4 regions of the Bradyrhizobium sp. WSM471 genome follow, and region 2 is predicted to be linked to each of the others. Evidence: riboswitches for the same ligand, from Rfam matches in the RefSeq annotation. Region 2 holds a riboswitch; each other region holds the start of a gene.

Region 1 (3,203 bases), 1.4 Mb from region 2:
AGCAACTCGCCGCATCCCAAAAGCTGGAGGCGGTGGGGCAACTCAGCGGCGGAATCGCGCACGACTTCAATAATCTGCTCATGATTGTCCTTGGCAATCTCGAAACAGCTGAACGACACGTGAAGGCGCCCGGAGCCAATCTGAACCGGGCGCTCGCAAACGCGAAACGAGGCGCGCAGAGAGCCGCGGCTTTGACCAGCCGCTTGTTGGCATTTTCGCGCCGGCAGGCGCTCGATCCCAAGCCGATCAACGTGAACAACTACGTCAACGGTCTGCAGGAATTCCTCCAGCGTACGCTCGGAGAGAGCATCGAAGTCCAAACGGTCGGAAGTGCGGGGCTATGGCAAATTGAAGCTGACGCCAATCATCTAGAGTCAGCCATCGTCAACCTGGCAATTAACGCTCGTGATTCCATGCCCGACGGCGGAAAGCTGACAGTGGAAGCTGCCAACATCTCCGCCGACGATGACTACTGCCGGCTCAATCCTGAACTGGCGCCCGGTCAGTACGTCGCCATTTGCGTGACTGACACCGGTGGCGGGATGTCGCGCGATGTTCTCAGTCACGCCTTCGAGCCGTTCTTTACCACCAAGGAGCCGGGTCACGGCACCGGCCTTGGCTTGAGCCAGGTCTATGGCTTCGTCAAACAATCCGGAGGGCACGCAAAAATCTACAGCGAGGTGGGGCAAGGCACGACGATCAAGCTGTATTTCCCGCGCTTCACCGGCAGTGCCCGACACGAGGAAGTGGCACCTGAGGAGCTCGCTGAGGGTGAGATATTCGAGACCATTCTCGTCGTCGAGGATGATGAAGATCTGCGCGTCTATATTTCTGACGTCCTGCGCGATCTCAACTACCGCGTTCTCTCGGCCCGCACCGCCCAAGCCGCCCTGACCATTCTCCTGCAGGACCAGTCGAAGGTCGATCTTCTTCTCACGGACGTGGTCATGCCCGGGATCAATGGTCGCGAACTCGGCCGGCGCGCGCTTCAAATTAGACCGCGACTGAAGATACTGTACATGACCGGGTACTCGCGCAATGCCGTCGTCCATCAGGGGAGGCTTGATGAAGGCGTAAACCTGCTGGAGAAGCCGATCTCGCAAGCGAAACTAGCGCTGAAGGTGCGAGAGATTCTCGACCAGCTGACCTAAGGTCAGACAGCGGTAGCATCCTGCGACCGCCGGCGCCGGCGACTACCACTCTTCCAACGCCCGCTCGTGATCCTTAGGCGAAGAGCGCCTCAGGCGTCTTGATGTCCGCTGTCTCTGGTAAAACGGGCGCGTGGCTGAATTTGCCGCGCCGGGGGTCTTTGACCCCGCAGGCTGACGTCAAGTCCCGGGAGACTGGCGGGCGCAGCAGCGACACCCTGCGACCATCGCTGGGCGAGCTGGTTTAAAATCCCTCCCGGTTGTTGACGGGACGATCACCAGATGCCACTTTCGTGATCGGTAGTGTCCGCAAGGACTCATCAAGGGAATGCGGTGCGTCCGTCTCGGCGGACCATTCCGCGGCTGCCCCCGCAACTGTAAGCGGATAGCCGACGACCAGCAAAACCACTGGAGCCAATCGGTCTCTGGGAAGGTGGTCGAAGGCGATAACCCGCGAGCCAGGAAACCTGCTGCCAGCCATAAGTCACGCGCGAACGCATTGGGCGGGGTGCCTCGATGTCGGACAAGTAGCCGGTGCATCTGCCGCTTGGGGCGAAGGCAGGTGACTAAGGCAACCGCGGTGACGGTTTGTTTGCGTCGCCGCAGAGCGTTCTTGTGCAACATCTTCATTTCGGCAGCGGCATTGCGCCGGCATTTTCGCTTAACCGCAGTGGCATCTCTCAGGGCGTGACCGGCCGCATGCCTGGCACTCGGTCTGGCCTGCTCATCTTGCTGCTCTCTACCTCGGTGTGCCCCATGGCAACGGCGCAGACCGCCGCCCGGGACACCTCCCGAGAGGTGGAGCCCGTGATCGTCTCGCCACCTGCCGCGCGACGGGCTCCCGCCGTCAGCGCGGGCGCTCAGAAGCCGCGGACGGCCCGCCGCGCCCCGGGGCGCAATCTGTCCGCTTCGGTGGTCGCCGTCCCGGCAACCCAGCCATTGAGCGGCCCGATTCAGACGCCGCTGAACACGGCCGCCGTTACTGGCGTTGGCTCCCGGCTTGGAATCACGGCACGGGAAATGCCCGCGACCGTCGAGGTCATCGACCAGCGCGTTATGCAGGAACTTGGCATCCGGACGACCACCGACGTCGCCAAAGCGGCGGCCGGCGTGACCGGCGGCGATGCTCCGGGTGCACCCGCCATCTTCTCGATGCGCGGCTTTTCCGGGGACCAGATCAGCACTCTCTACAACGGCATCCAGATCGGGCCATCGACCATGACCGGCCGCCCCATGGATGTCGCCGGATTGCAGCAGGTGGAGATCATCAAGGGGCCGGATTCACTCGTAGCCGGCTTAGGGGCGACCGGCGGCGCAATCAATTTCGTCACGAAGGCGCCGCACACCGGGCCTGTTGTCAATGACGCCTTCACCTTCTACGATTCCTTCAACGGTTATCGCGCCGGCTATGGTTCGGGCGGCAGCACACTGATCGACGGGCTCGACTACCGCTTCGACATCAGTCACTTCAACAACAAGGGATTTATCGACGACACCTATTCGAAGCTCAGCAATGTCTCGGGCCAGCTGAACTATCGCGTCAACAACAGCCTGAAGGTCTGGGGCGCGGCCGAGTACAGGCAGGATAAGGACCGCTTCTATTGGGGCACGCCGCTGGTGCCGGCGAATGCGCCGGGCATCGTGCCGACATCAGGCGTCGTTTCGGGCCAGTGGAGCAACTACTACCTCGGCGGCGGCACGCCGGTCCCGGTCACCGTCGATGCGCGCACGCTGACGACAAACTACAACGTGCTCGACAACCACAGCGGGGCGAACGAGCTGTGGCTGCGCAGCGGCTTTCAATGGGACATCACCAACAACATCTCCCTCAAGAGCCAGGTCTACGGCTATGACGCCCACCGGCACTGGTTCAATAACGAGATCACCTCATTTGATCAGACCGTAGGCAATTTCGCGGGCGCGCAGAGCATCTATCGCGAGCGCCTGGCGCTCGATCATGCGCAGCGGCTCTACGGCAACATCACAGACCTTACCGTCAATTCCAATCTGGCCGGCATGGACAACCGTTTCGTCGCCACCGTCGCGGCGAGCAGC
Region 2 (3,203 bases):
CAAGATCGTCGCTTCGCAATGCACCGTTTGTGGCGCATGTGAGTTCGAGTGTCCCAACGCGGCGATCAGTCTGAAGCGTGACATTTACGTTATCGATGCCAAAAAATGTACGGAGTGCGAGGGCCATTGCGACACGCCGCAATGCGCGGTGGTCTGTCCGGTCCCTGACACCTGTGTCCCGTCCAAGACAGGATAGGCAGCCCGCGACCAAAAGGCCTCATCGCTCGATTTCGCGAACGAAGTTGTAGATGTGGGACCTTGAGGAGACCACGACCGCATGGGGCGCATCGAGGTCGATTAACATCGTTATGAGCTTAAGACGCTGAGCGACGCCGAGGAACCCCTCAAAGGGCTCTGTCGGAGGACACCGTCGAATTTGTCACGAACAAGGACAAGGCCCTCGATGCTCAGTGGCCGCGTTACGGCCTATCTTCGCTGGCGGCGAGTCGAGGCGAGGCAGACCCGGCGTCGAGCGGCCACGGACGCATCGAAGCCGGCGCAAAAGTCGCTGAGCACGTGAACACCTAGTGCACCGAGAAGATCATCTTGGCCAACCTCACGGAGGCGGACGACCTCGTGCCTGGTCGCGGGCCCGCCGAACACCAAGGAGCCGACCTGATCATCCGTTCGGTCCTGGAGCAATCCGGCTTTCGAAATGTCTAGGGAGCCTCGTGGGCTGTGACCAAACGGATGCCGGCCGAGGATGATCGCACCTTCCTGACGCGCAGGTTCGAAAAGCTGCTGACGGAAAAGGTCGCCTCCTCGCGATCACACAGATACCGAAAGCCGCCCGGGTTCGTTCCGGTGGTGGAGCTCAACCGTTACGCGAGCAGGGAGCGAATGCATTTCAAAAGCGGAGCCTCCACAGATCCGGGCGTGTTCACTAGGCCGCGAGCAAGACCGTCTTACCTGCCTAGTGCGCTCGTAATCGCTTGGGCAATGTCGCAGCGAGAATCGGTAGGTTGACGCATCGATCCTCGTGCGCATAATCCAAGCCGTCGCGGTCTCCGGATTTCGTTTGATCCGGAGCTAAGAGGGAAGCCGGTGCAATGCCGGCGCTGCCCCCGCAACTGTAAGCGGCGAGCCGCTGTCCAACGAAGTCACTGAAGCCATGCGGCTTCGGGAAGGCCGGACAGCAGCGACGACCCGTGAGCCAGGAGACCTGCCTCGACAAGATATCGTCCACGGGCGGGGCGTCCCGGTGTGCGCCAAGCAGTTGTCGCTCACGCGATGTTCGCTGTCTGCGTCCGCCATGGCCTTTGCCCCAACATGGGGTCTAAGCTATGTCAATCCTTTCGCTTCCCGTTGCCACACTGGGGACGTCACGCATCGGCCCACGACGCGAACTCAAATTCGCGCTCGAGAGCTACTGGGCGGGAAAATCTAGCGAAGCCGAGCTCCTCGAGGCGGGGAGTGGACTTCGTGCCGCTAATTGGGCACGGCAAAAATCCCGCGGTGCGACCGTCATTCCTTCGAATGACTTCTCGCTCTACGACCATGTGCTCGATACCAGCCTAATGGTCGGCGCGATTCCCGACGTTTACGGCTGGAACGAAGGTCCTGTGTCGCTCAAAACCTACTTCACCATGGCGCGTGGCGCTCAAGACGGTGGTCACGCTCAGCATGGGCCCGGCGTAGCCGCACAGGAGATGACGAAGTGGTTCGATACGAACTACCACTACATGGTGCCGGAATTTCACCAGGATCAGATCTTTAAGTATGCCTCTCGGAAGCCGATCGAGGAATATGAGGAGGCAAGAAGCCTCGGTTATCAGACGCGGCCCGTCCTAGTGGGCCCAGTCACTTTCCTGAAGCTCGGCAAAAGCGTAAATCCCGCATTCAATCCGCTGTCGCTGCTTGATCGACTCCTCCCCGTCTATGTCGATGTTCTCCGCGAACTAGCCTCGCGCGGCGCTGAATGGGTTCAGCTCGACGAGCCATGCCTAGTGATGGACGTCGACGAAGCATCTCGGGCCGCTGTCCGCCGGGCCTATGCTCATTTCGCTAAGGCCGTGCCGGCGCTTAAAATCATGCTGGCCACATACTTCGGGGCTGTCGGCGACAATCTTGAAACAGTATTGGCCTTGCCCGTTGCCGGGGTTCATGTCGACCTGGTTCGTGCACCTGACCAGTTGGACGCGATTGTCGCCAGAGCAGGTAGAGATCTAGTGGTCTCGCTCGGTGTCGTTGATGGTCGCAACGTGTGGCGCTCTAATCTGCCGGCGCTACTCGACCAACTTGCTCCTATGGTCAAAAAACTGGGCAGGGACCGTGTTCAGATTGCCCCCTCCTGCTCGCTGCTTCATGTTCCGACCGATATTGAACTAGAGATCGATCTCGATCCCAATCTGAAGACGTGGTTGGCGTTCTCAGTGCAGAAGATCAAGGAACTTTCGATATTGGGCAAAGCGCTGGCTGGCCATGCTGCCGACGTGGCCGATGAACTCACGCTCTCAGAGGATGCATCCGTCACCCGCGAAACATCGCCGAAGATCCACAGTGCGAACGTCGCCGGACGAATGGCCGCGATCGACGATAGCATGCGTCGCCGTCGCAGTGCGTTCACCCAGCGCGCCGACGTCCAACGCGTCGCCTTCGCATTGCCGATGTTTCCAACCACAACCATCGGATCCTTCCCGCAAACGGCGGACGTCCGCAATGCGCGTGCAGCTCATGCGCGGGGAGCGCTGAATGACACGCAGTACGAGCAGCTTCTGAAAGCGGAGACAGCCCATACCGTGCATTGGCAGGAAGATATCGGCCTGGACGTGCTCGTACACGGTGAGTTCGAGCGCAATGACATGGTTCAATACTTTGGCGAGCAGCTGTTGGGTTTCGCATTCACCAAGCACGGCTGGGTTCAGTCTTATGGCTCGCGGTGCGTTCGTCCTCCTATCCTGTTTGGAGATGTCTCCCGCCCGAAGCCCATGACCGTTAAATGGTGGCGACATGCGCAGTCTCTGACCAAAAAACCCGTCAAGGCTATGCTGACCGGACCGGTGACGATCCTGAACTGGTCGTTTGTCCGTGACGACATCCCGCGGAGCGAGACATGCCGACAGATCGCTCTCGCGATCCGAGACGAGGTCATCGACCTTGAGGCGGCTGGAGCGACCATGATCCAGATCGACGAGGCTGCGTTGCGGGAGGGATTGCCACTGCGCAAATCGCAGTGGAAGGACTATCTCGATTGGGCAGTGGAC
Region 3 (3,203 bases), 2.0 Mb from region 2:
TCGCAGAGCACCTTGAGCCGCCGCAAGGTCGAGACCGGCAGGGTCGAATATGCATCCAGTCGCGTGTCGTCGCGGCCGTCGGCCGGCAACACGGCCAGCACGATGCCGCGCTCCTTCACCAGTTGCTGCAGCGCCGCGAGCCCATACGGCCAGTAGGATTCCCCGCCGATCAGACGCACGAGGATGCCGCGCGCCTGCGCAAGCGTGCGCTCGATGTAGGTGTCGACCGAGAGCGGATGACGGAGTTCGGCGAGATTGACGAGGCGTAGCGACGGCAGGCTGTCGCGGCCCCGGCGCCAGCCGGCCGCGAACGCCGCCAGATCGGAATCCGAATACGAGAGCACCACGAGATCGGCCGGGTCCTGGCCGATGTCCCTTGGTGTCGCAGTCTCCTCGAGACCGCGGCTCTCGCGGAAGACGACGTGCATCAGATACCGAGTCCCGCCTTGATCGCGGCTTCATCAATGTTTCCGTGCTCGCCGATCACGACGAGCTTTGACTGCCTCGCACCCATGCCCCAGGGCTTGTCGAACTGGTGTCGCACGCGCTCGCCGACCGCTTGCAGCAAGAGGCGCATCGGCTTGCCTTCCACCGCGATGTATCCCTTGACGCGCAGGACGTTCTGCTCGCGCGCCAGACGCTGAACGGATGCGACCAGCGTGTCGATATCGGTCACCTCAGGAACATCAATGACGACGGATGCAAAATCGTCGTGCTCGTGATCCTCCTCGCCGTCGTGATGCGAGGGACGCGCGGCGAGATCGTTCTCGGCGGCAGCGCCGAGGCCGAGGATGAGGCGGGCGTCGATCGCACCGTCGGTGATCGCCAGCATCGGCACGCGGCGCGGCATCTCGGCGGTGATCGCCGCCTTGGCTGCTTCGAGGCCTGCCGCGCCCGCAAGATCGGCCTTGGTCAGCAGCACGATGTCGGCGCAGGCAATCTGGTCCTCGAACACTTCCGACAGCGGCGTCTCATGGTCGAGATTGCCGTCCGCCGCGCGCTGCGCCTCGACGGCGTCAGGGTCGGGCGCGAAACGGCCGGCGGCGACAGCTTCGGCGTCGGCCAGCGCGATCACGCCGTCGACCGTGATGCGCGAACGGATCTCCGGCCAGTCGAATGCCTTGAGCAACGGCTTGGGCAGCGCCAGGCCCGAGGTCTCGATCAGGATGTGATCGGGCCGCACCGACCGCGACAGCAGCTTCTCCATGGTCGGAATGAAATCGTCGGCAACGGTGCAGCAGATGCAGCCATTAGCAAGTTCGATGATGTTCTCTTCCGGACAATTCGCATCGGCGCAGGATTTCAGAATCTCGCCATCGACGCCCTCGCTGCCGAACTCGTTGACGAGCACCGCCAGCTTCTTCCCGTTGGCGTTGGCAAGCAGATGCTGGATCAGCGTGGTCTTGCCGGAACCGAGAAAGCCCGTGACGACCGTGACCGGGACTTTTGCGAGCGAATTCATTCGGCGGCCTCCGGCACGACGGCCAAGGGGAGAATGGGGGGAATGGGGGGAATGCGGGCAAGCGATTGCTTGCGGAAGATCTCCGGGCGGCTGCGCCATGGCACGAGGCCGTCGGGTGCGGCCACATAGGCCGCGGCGCCCGCGACCACGTCGCTCGCATTCGCATCCGACAGACGGCCATAGACATAGGACCAGCGGCCGGGCGCGCTGAGCGCGACCGAGCAACCCTGGTTGCACGCAGACAGGCATTCGACGGGAACCACGCTGACGCCGTCAGGCACGCCGGCCTCGAGGATCGCACCGTGCAGGCGCTTGCCGGGCGTCGTCTCGCCCTCGCCAAGCGTCTGGCCGGCGCGGCAGGTGATGCAGACATGAAGTGTGACGGTCATCGCTTCTTCCAGAATAAACAGCGGGAAGCGAAGAGGCCCACGAACCGTTCTTGCGAAGGCCCGTTTCCCCGTCGCGGAACACCCCGTCCGCCGGTCCAAAATCGTCCGCGCTGGCAGGTCTCCCGGCTTCCGGAGCAGGGTTTCCCCTTCGATCCCCGCCTTCCCGATCCCGTAGGGGATCAGTGGCTTCGGGCATCTCTCCGGTCACGGTCGCGGGGGCGGCTGCATTTTGGAACCAAATCTTGCCGATTCGGACCCTATCGCATTCCCTCTTCGCCTGTCGTAGGACAGGAACCAACGCCGGGTCACCATTTGCCCCCGACCGCCTCTTGTCAAGCCGAAGGACCCCGTCCGATGACGTCAGAACCGGATACCCAGACGGCCGACGAAACCGACGCCCGCCACGCCTCGAAAATGGCGAAGAAGAAGGTCGCCCGCGACAAGATCATGGCGACCAAGAGCGGCGAAAAGGGCCTCATCATCGTCCACACCGGCGCCGGCAAGGGCAAGTCGTCCTCGGCCTTCGGCATGATCGTCCGCTGCGTCGCCCATGGCTTCCCCTGCGCGGTCGTGCAGTTCATCAAGGGCGCCTGGGATACCGGCGAGCGCCGCATGCTCACCGGCCATTTCGGCGACCTCTGCCAATTCCACGCCATGGGCGAGGGTTTTACCTGGGAGACGCAGGACCGCGCTCGCGACATCGCCGCCGCGCGCGCCGGCTGGGAGAAGGCCAAGGAGCTGATCCTCGACCAGAATCTCCGCATGGTCGTGCTCGACGAGATCAACATCGCGCTGCGCTACGATTATCTGGACATCGCCGAGGTCGTCGATTTCCTGGTGACCTCGAAGCCGCCGATGACGCATGTCGTGCTCACCGGACGCAACGCCAAGGACGAGCTGATCGAGATCGCCGATCTCGTCACCGAGATGACGCTGGTCAAGCATCCCTTCCGCTCCGGCATAAAGGCGCAAGCCGGCGTCGAGTTCTAAGAAACTCGCGATGGCGCGCGCATTGATGATCCAGGGGGCCGGCTCGGACGTGGGCAAGTCGCTCATCGTTGCCGGCCTCGCGCGCGCCTTTGTGCGACGCGGCCTGCGCGTGCTCCCGTTCAAGCCGCAGAACATGTCGAACAACGCGGCCGTCACCGTCGACGGCGGCGAGATCGGCCGCGCCCAGGCACTCCAGGCGCTGGCCGCTCGCGTCGAGCCGCACACCGACATGAATCCGGTGCTGCTCAAGCCCGAGACCGATGTCGGCGCGCAGGTGATCGTGCAAGGGAAACGCCTCGCGACCGCGCGCGCGCGCGAATATGCGGCGATGAAGCCGTCATTAATGGGCGCGGTGCTGGAGA
Region 4 (3,203 bases), 2.0 Mb from region 2:
GCGCCTTGCGGGCGTCGTGCTCAATCGCGTTGCGAGCCCGCGCCACGAAGCTCTCGTGCGGCGTGCGCTGCTGGACGCCGGCATCGCCGTGTTCGGCGCGCTGCCGCGCCATGCCGAGATCAGCCTGCCGAAGCGGCATCTCGGGCTGGTCCAGGCCGAGGAGCAGGCGGAGATCGGCAAGCTGATCGACGAGGCCGCGCGCTTCGTCGCAGAGCATGTCGATCTCGACGCGGTGCTGCGTTCGGCGGCCACGTGGTCGCCGCAACCTGCCGCGAGCCACGTCAACGTGACGCCGCCCGGCCAGCGCATTGCGTTGGCCCGCGACGCCGCGTTCTCCTTCGTCTATCCGCATATGCTGGAAGCGTGGCGCGCGGCGGGTGCGGAGATATCGACATTCTCGCCCCTCGCCGATGAAGGCCCTGATCCGGGCGCCGATGTGTGCTGGCTGCCTGGCGGCTATCCCGAGCTGCAGGCCGGCAAGATCGCGGCCAATGCGCGCTTCCACAGCGGATTGCGCGCCTTCGCCGAGACGCGGCCGGTACACGGCGAATGCGGAGGCTATATGGTGCTGGGCACTGCTTTGACCGATGCCGACGGCATCCGCCACGAGATGACGGGCCTGCTCGGCCTCGAGACGAGCTTTGCCAAACGCCGCATGCATCTGGGCTACCGCCTCGCCGAGCTCGCCGCGCCGATGCCGGGTCATCGGGCGGGCGCACGCCTGCGTGGCCACGAATTCCACTATTCGACGATCGTCGCGCAGCCCGACACGCCGCTGGCGGTCGTGCACGACGCGACAGGCGCGGTGATCGCCGAGACCGGCTCGCGGCGGGGACGAGCCACCGGCACGTTCTTCCACCTGATCGCGGAGGACCGGTGAGCGGTTTTGTGTCCTTCGTCTCCGCCGGCCCCGGCGATCCCGAACTCCTCACGCTCAAGGGTGCCGCGCGCCTGCGCGAGGCCGATGTCGTGCTCTATGACGATCTTGCTTCGGGCGCGATCCTCGATCTGGCCCGGCCCGGCGCCAATCTCGTCGCGGTGGGAAAGCGGGCCGGACGGCCCTCGACCAAGCAGCACCACGTCAACCGATTGCTGGTCGACTATGCCGCAACAGGCGCGCGCGTGGTGCGGTTGAAGTCCGGCGATGCCGGCATCTTTGGCCGGCTCGAGGAGGAGCTCGAGACCCTGCGTGAAGCGGGCATCGGCTACGAGATCATTCCGGGCGTCACCACGGCCTGCGTGGCTGCGGCCCAGGCCGGGATTCCCTTGACCCGGCGCCATACCTCGCGCCGGGTGCAGTTCATCACCGGCGCGGACGTCACCGGCGAGCTGCCGCCAGACCTCAATTGGGTGGCGCTGGCCGATCCCGAGGCGACGACCGTGGTCTATATGGGCCGGCGCACATTTCCGGCGCTCGTCGCAAAATTGATCGAGCACGGGCTCGCCCCGACCACGCCGGCGTTGTTTGCCGAATCGCTCGGCCGTCCCGATGAGCGACTGGTCCGCACCACCATTTCGGAACTTGCCGAGCAGCTTGCGCGGGGCGGAGCGGCATCCACGGCGGCCGTCATCCTGTTCGGCGCGCTGGCGGGGGATTATCCGTCATGACGCTCTCGGCCGCCCTTCACCCCTTGACGCCCGGCTGGCGAAAGGGGCACACAGGAGAGGCATGGTGCTCGACGCGGCGCAAAGCGCCGGAGCATAATCGGGAATGGGGATGGGCGGACCCAATTGCGGCGCCCAAAACCCCAGCCGCCCCCGCGACTGTAAGCGGTGAGGGACTTCGATCAGCCACTGGGCCGCAAGGCCCGGGAAGGCCGGAGACTCCCAGTGAACCGCGAGCCAGGAGACCGGCCGTGCACGTTTTGAGGCCAAGGCCGTCGGGTGTGACGGCAAGAAGGATCTGAGCCATGCATATCGAACCCGGACTAGTCTCGGACGCCAAGCTCGTGCTGAGTTACGCAACCGGCATCGCCGTCGGCGGCGTTGCCTTGAAGCTCGCGGTCGAGACCGTGCGCGAGCAGGGCATCACGTCGTTCGCGGCGCGCACGCTCGCCACCACGGGACTCGTGTTTATCTTCTTCGAGATCCTGCCGCACTTCCCGGTCGGCGTCTCCGAAGTGCACTTCATCCTCGGCTCGACCTTGTTCCTGCTGTTTGGAGCGGCGCCTGCGGCCTTCGGCCTCGCGTTCGGCCTGCTGTTCCAGGGCATCTTCTTCGAGCCGCCCGACTTGCCGCAATATGGCATGAACGTCACCACGCTGCTGGTGCCGCTGTTCGGGATCCAGGCAATCGCCACGCGGATCATTTCGCGCAACACGGCCTATGTCGATCTGAAGTACCGCCAGGCGCTGGCGCTTTCGACGACCTATCAGGCCGGCGTCATCGCCTGGGTCGCGTTCTGGGCGCTCTATGGCGCCGGTTTTGCCGTGACCAACCTTGCCAGCATCGCGACCTTCGCGGCGTCCTATGCGCTCGTCATCGTGATCGAGCCTCTTGCCGATCTCGGCGTGCTGGCGCTGGCGAAGTCGCTGCGCGGCGTCACCGCGGCCGGCCTCGTCACGCCGCGTTTGCACAACGCGGCCTAGAGACAAGCGAACGGGCGGCCGTCATGGCCGCCCTTCGCAGCTCCGATGCTCACGCTCTCCCTGATAGGCATCGGTTGCGGCGATCCCGGGCAGCTCACGCGCGCCGCGATCGGTGCCATCAACGCGGCCGATCTCGTCCTGATCCCGCGCAAGGGGACGGCCAAGTCCGATCTCGCCGATCTCAGGCGGACGATCTGCGCGGATGTGCTCACCAGCGACACGACGCGCATCGCCGAGTTCGATCTGCCCGTGCGCGACGCCGCTGAAGCGGACTATCGCAAGGGCGTGGACGATTGGCACGATGCCGTGGCCGCTGTCTGGTCGCAGACGATCGCAGATCATCTCGAAGGCAAAGGCAAGGTCGCGCTGCTGATCTGGGGCGATCCCTCGCTTTACGATTCCTCGCTGCGCATTGCGCGGCGGCTCGATCCTTCACCTGAGATCGAAGTCGTGCCCGGCATCACCTCGATCCAGGCGCTGTGTGCAGCGCATGCGCTGCCGCTCAACGATATCGGCGAGCCCTTTCTGGTCACGACCGGACGTCGCTTGCGCGATGGCGGCTGGCCGGCGGGTGTCGATACCGTGGTGGTGATGCTCGACGGCGGCACGGCGTTC

Evidence for each region. A riboswitch is a leader RNA that binds a small molecule or an ion and turns the genes downstream of it on or off. The one in region 2 is predicted to bind cobalamin.
Region 1: linked by a shared signal. The riboswitch ahead of BRA471DRAFT_RS00180 (TonB-dependent siderophore receptor) and the one ahead of metE (5-methyltetrahydropteroyltriglutamate--homocysteine S-methyltransferase) in region 2 are both predicted to bind cobalamin.
Region 3: linked by a shared signal. The riboswitch ahead of BRA471DRAFT_RS14935 (DUF1636 domain-containing protein) and the one ahead of metE (5-methyltetrahydropteroyltriglutamate--homocysteine S-methyltransferase) in region 2 are both predicted to bind cobalamin.
Region 4: linked by a shared signal. The riboswitch ahead of BRA471DRAFT_RS15000 (energy-coupling factor ABC transporter permease) and the one ahead of metE (5-methyltetrahydropteroyltriglutamate--homocysteine S-methyltransferase) in region 2 are both predicted to bind cobalamin.

What each region holds. Positions count from the first base shown of each region.
Region 1 covers NZ_CM001442.1:41,306-44,508, forward strand. The annotation lists gene BRA471DRAFT_RS00175 (PAS domain-containing sensor histidine kinase) at 1-1,151, shown strand, start outside; cobalamin riboswitch at 1,433-1,638, shown strand; gene BRA471DRAFT_RS00180 (TonB-dependent siderophore receptor) at 1,905-3,203, shown strand, end outside.
Region 2 covers NZ_CM001442.1:1,436,930-1,440,132, forward strand. The annotation lists gene BRA471DRAFT_RS36220 (4Fe-4S binding protein) at 1-196, shown strand, start outside; cobalamin riboswitch at 985-1,185, shown strand; gene metE (5-methyltetrahydropteroyltriglutamate--homocysteine S-methyltransferase) at 1,284-3,203, shown strand, end outside.
Region 3 covers NZ_CM001442.1:3,428,910-3,432,112, reverse strand. The annotation lists gene cobN (cobaltochelatase subunit CobN) at 1-428, opposite strand, end outside; gene cobW (cobalamin biosynthesis protein CobW) at 428-1,462, opposite strand; gene BRA471DRAFT_RS14935 (DUF1636 domain-containing protein) at 1,459-1,851, opposite strand; cobalamin riboswitch at 1,946-2,165, opposite strand; gene cobO (cob(I)yrinic acid a,c-diamide adenosyltransferase) at 2,206-2,841, shown strand; gene BRA471DRAFT_RS14925 (cobyric acid synthase) at 2,852-3,203, shown strand, end outside.
Region 4 covers NZ_CM001442.1:3,441,664-3,444,866, forward strand. The annotation lists gene BRA471DRAFT_RS14990 (cobyrinate a,c-diamide synthase) at 1-880, shown strand, start outside; gene cobA (uroporphyrinogen-III C-methyltransferase) at 877-1,608, shown strand; cobalamin riboswitch at 1,654-1,874, shown strand; gene BRA471DRAFT_RS15000 (energy-coupling factor ABC transporter permease) at 1,911-2,588, shown strand; gene cobF (precorrin-6A synthase (deacetylating)) at 2,634-3,203, shown strand, end outside.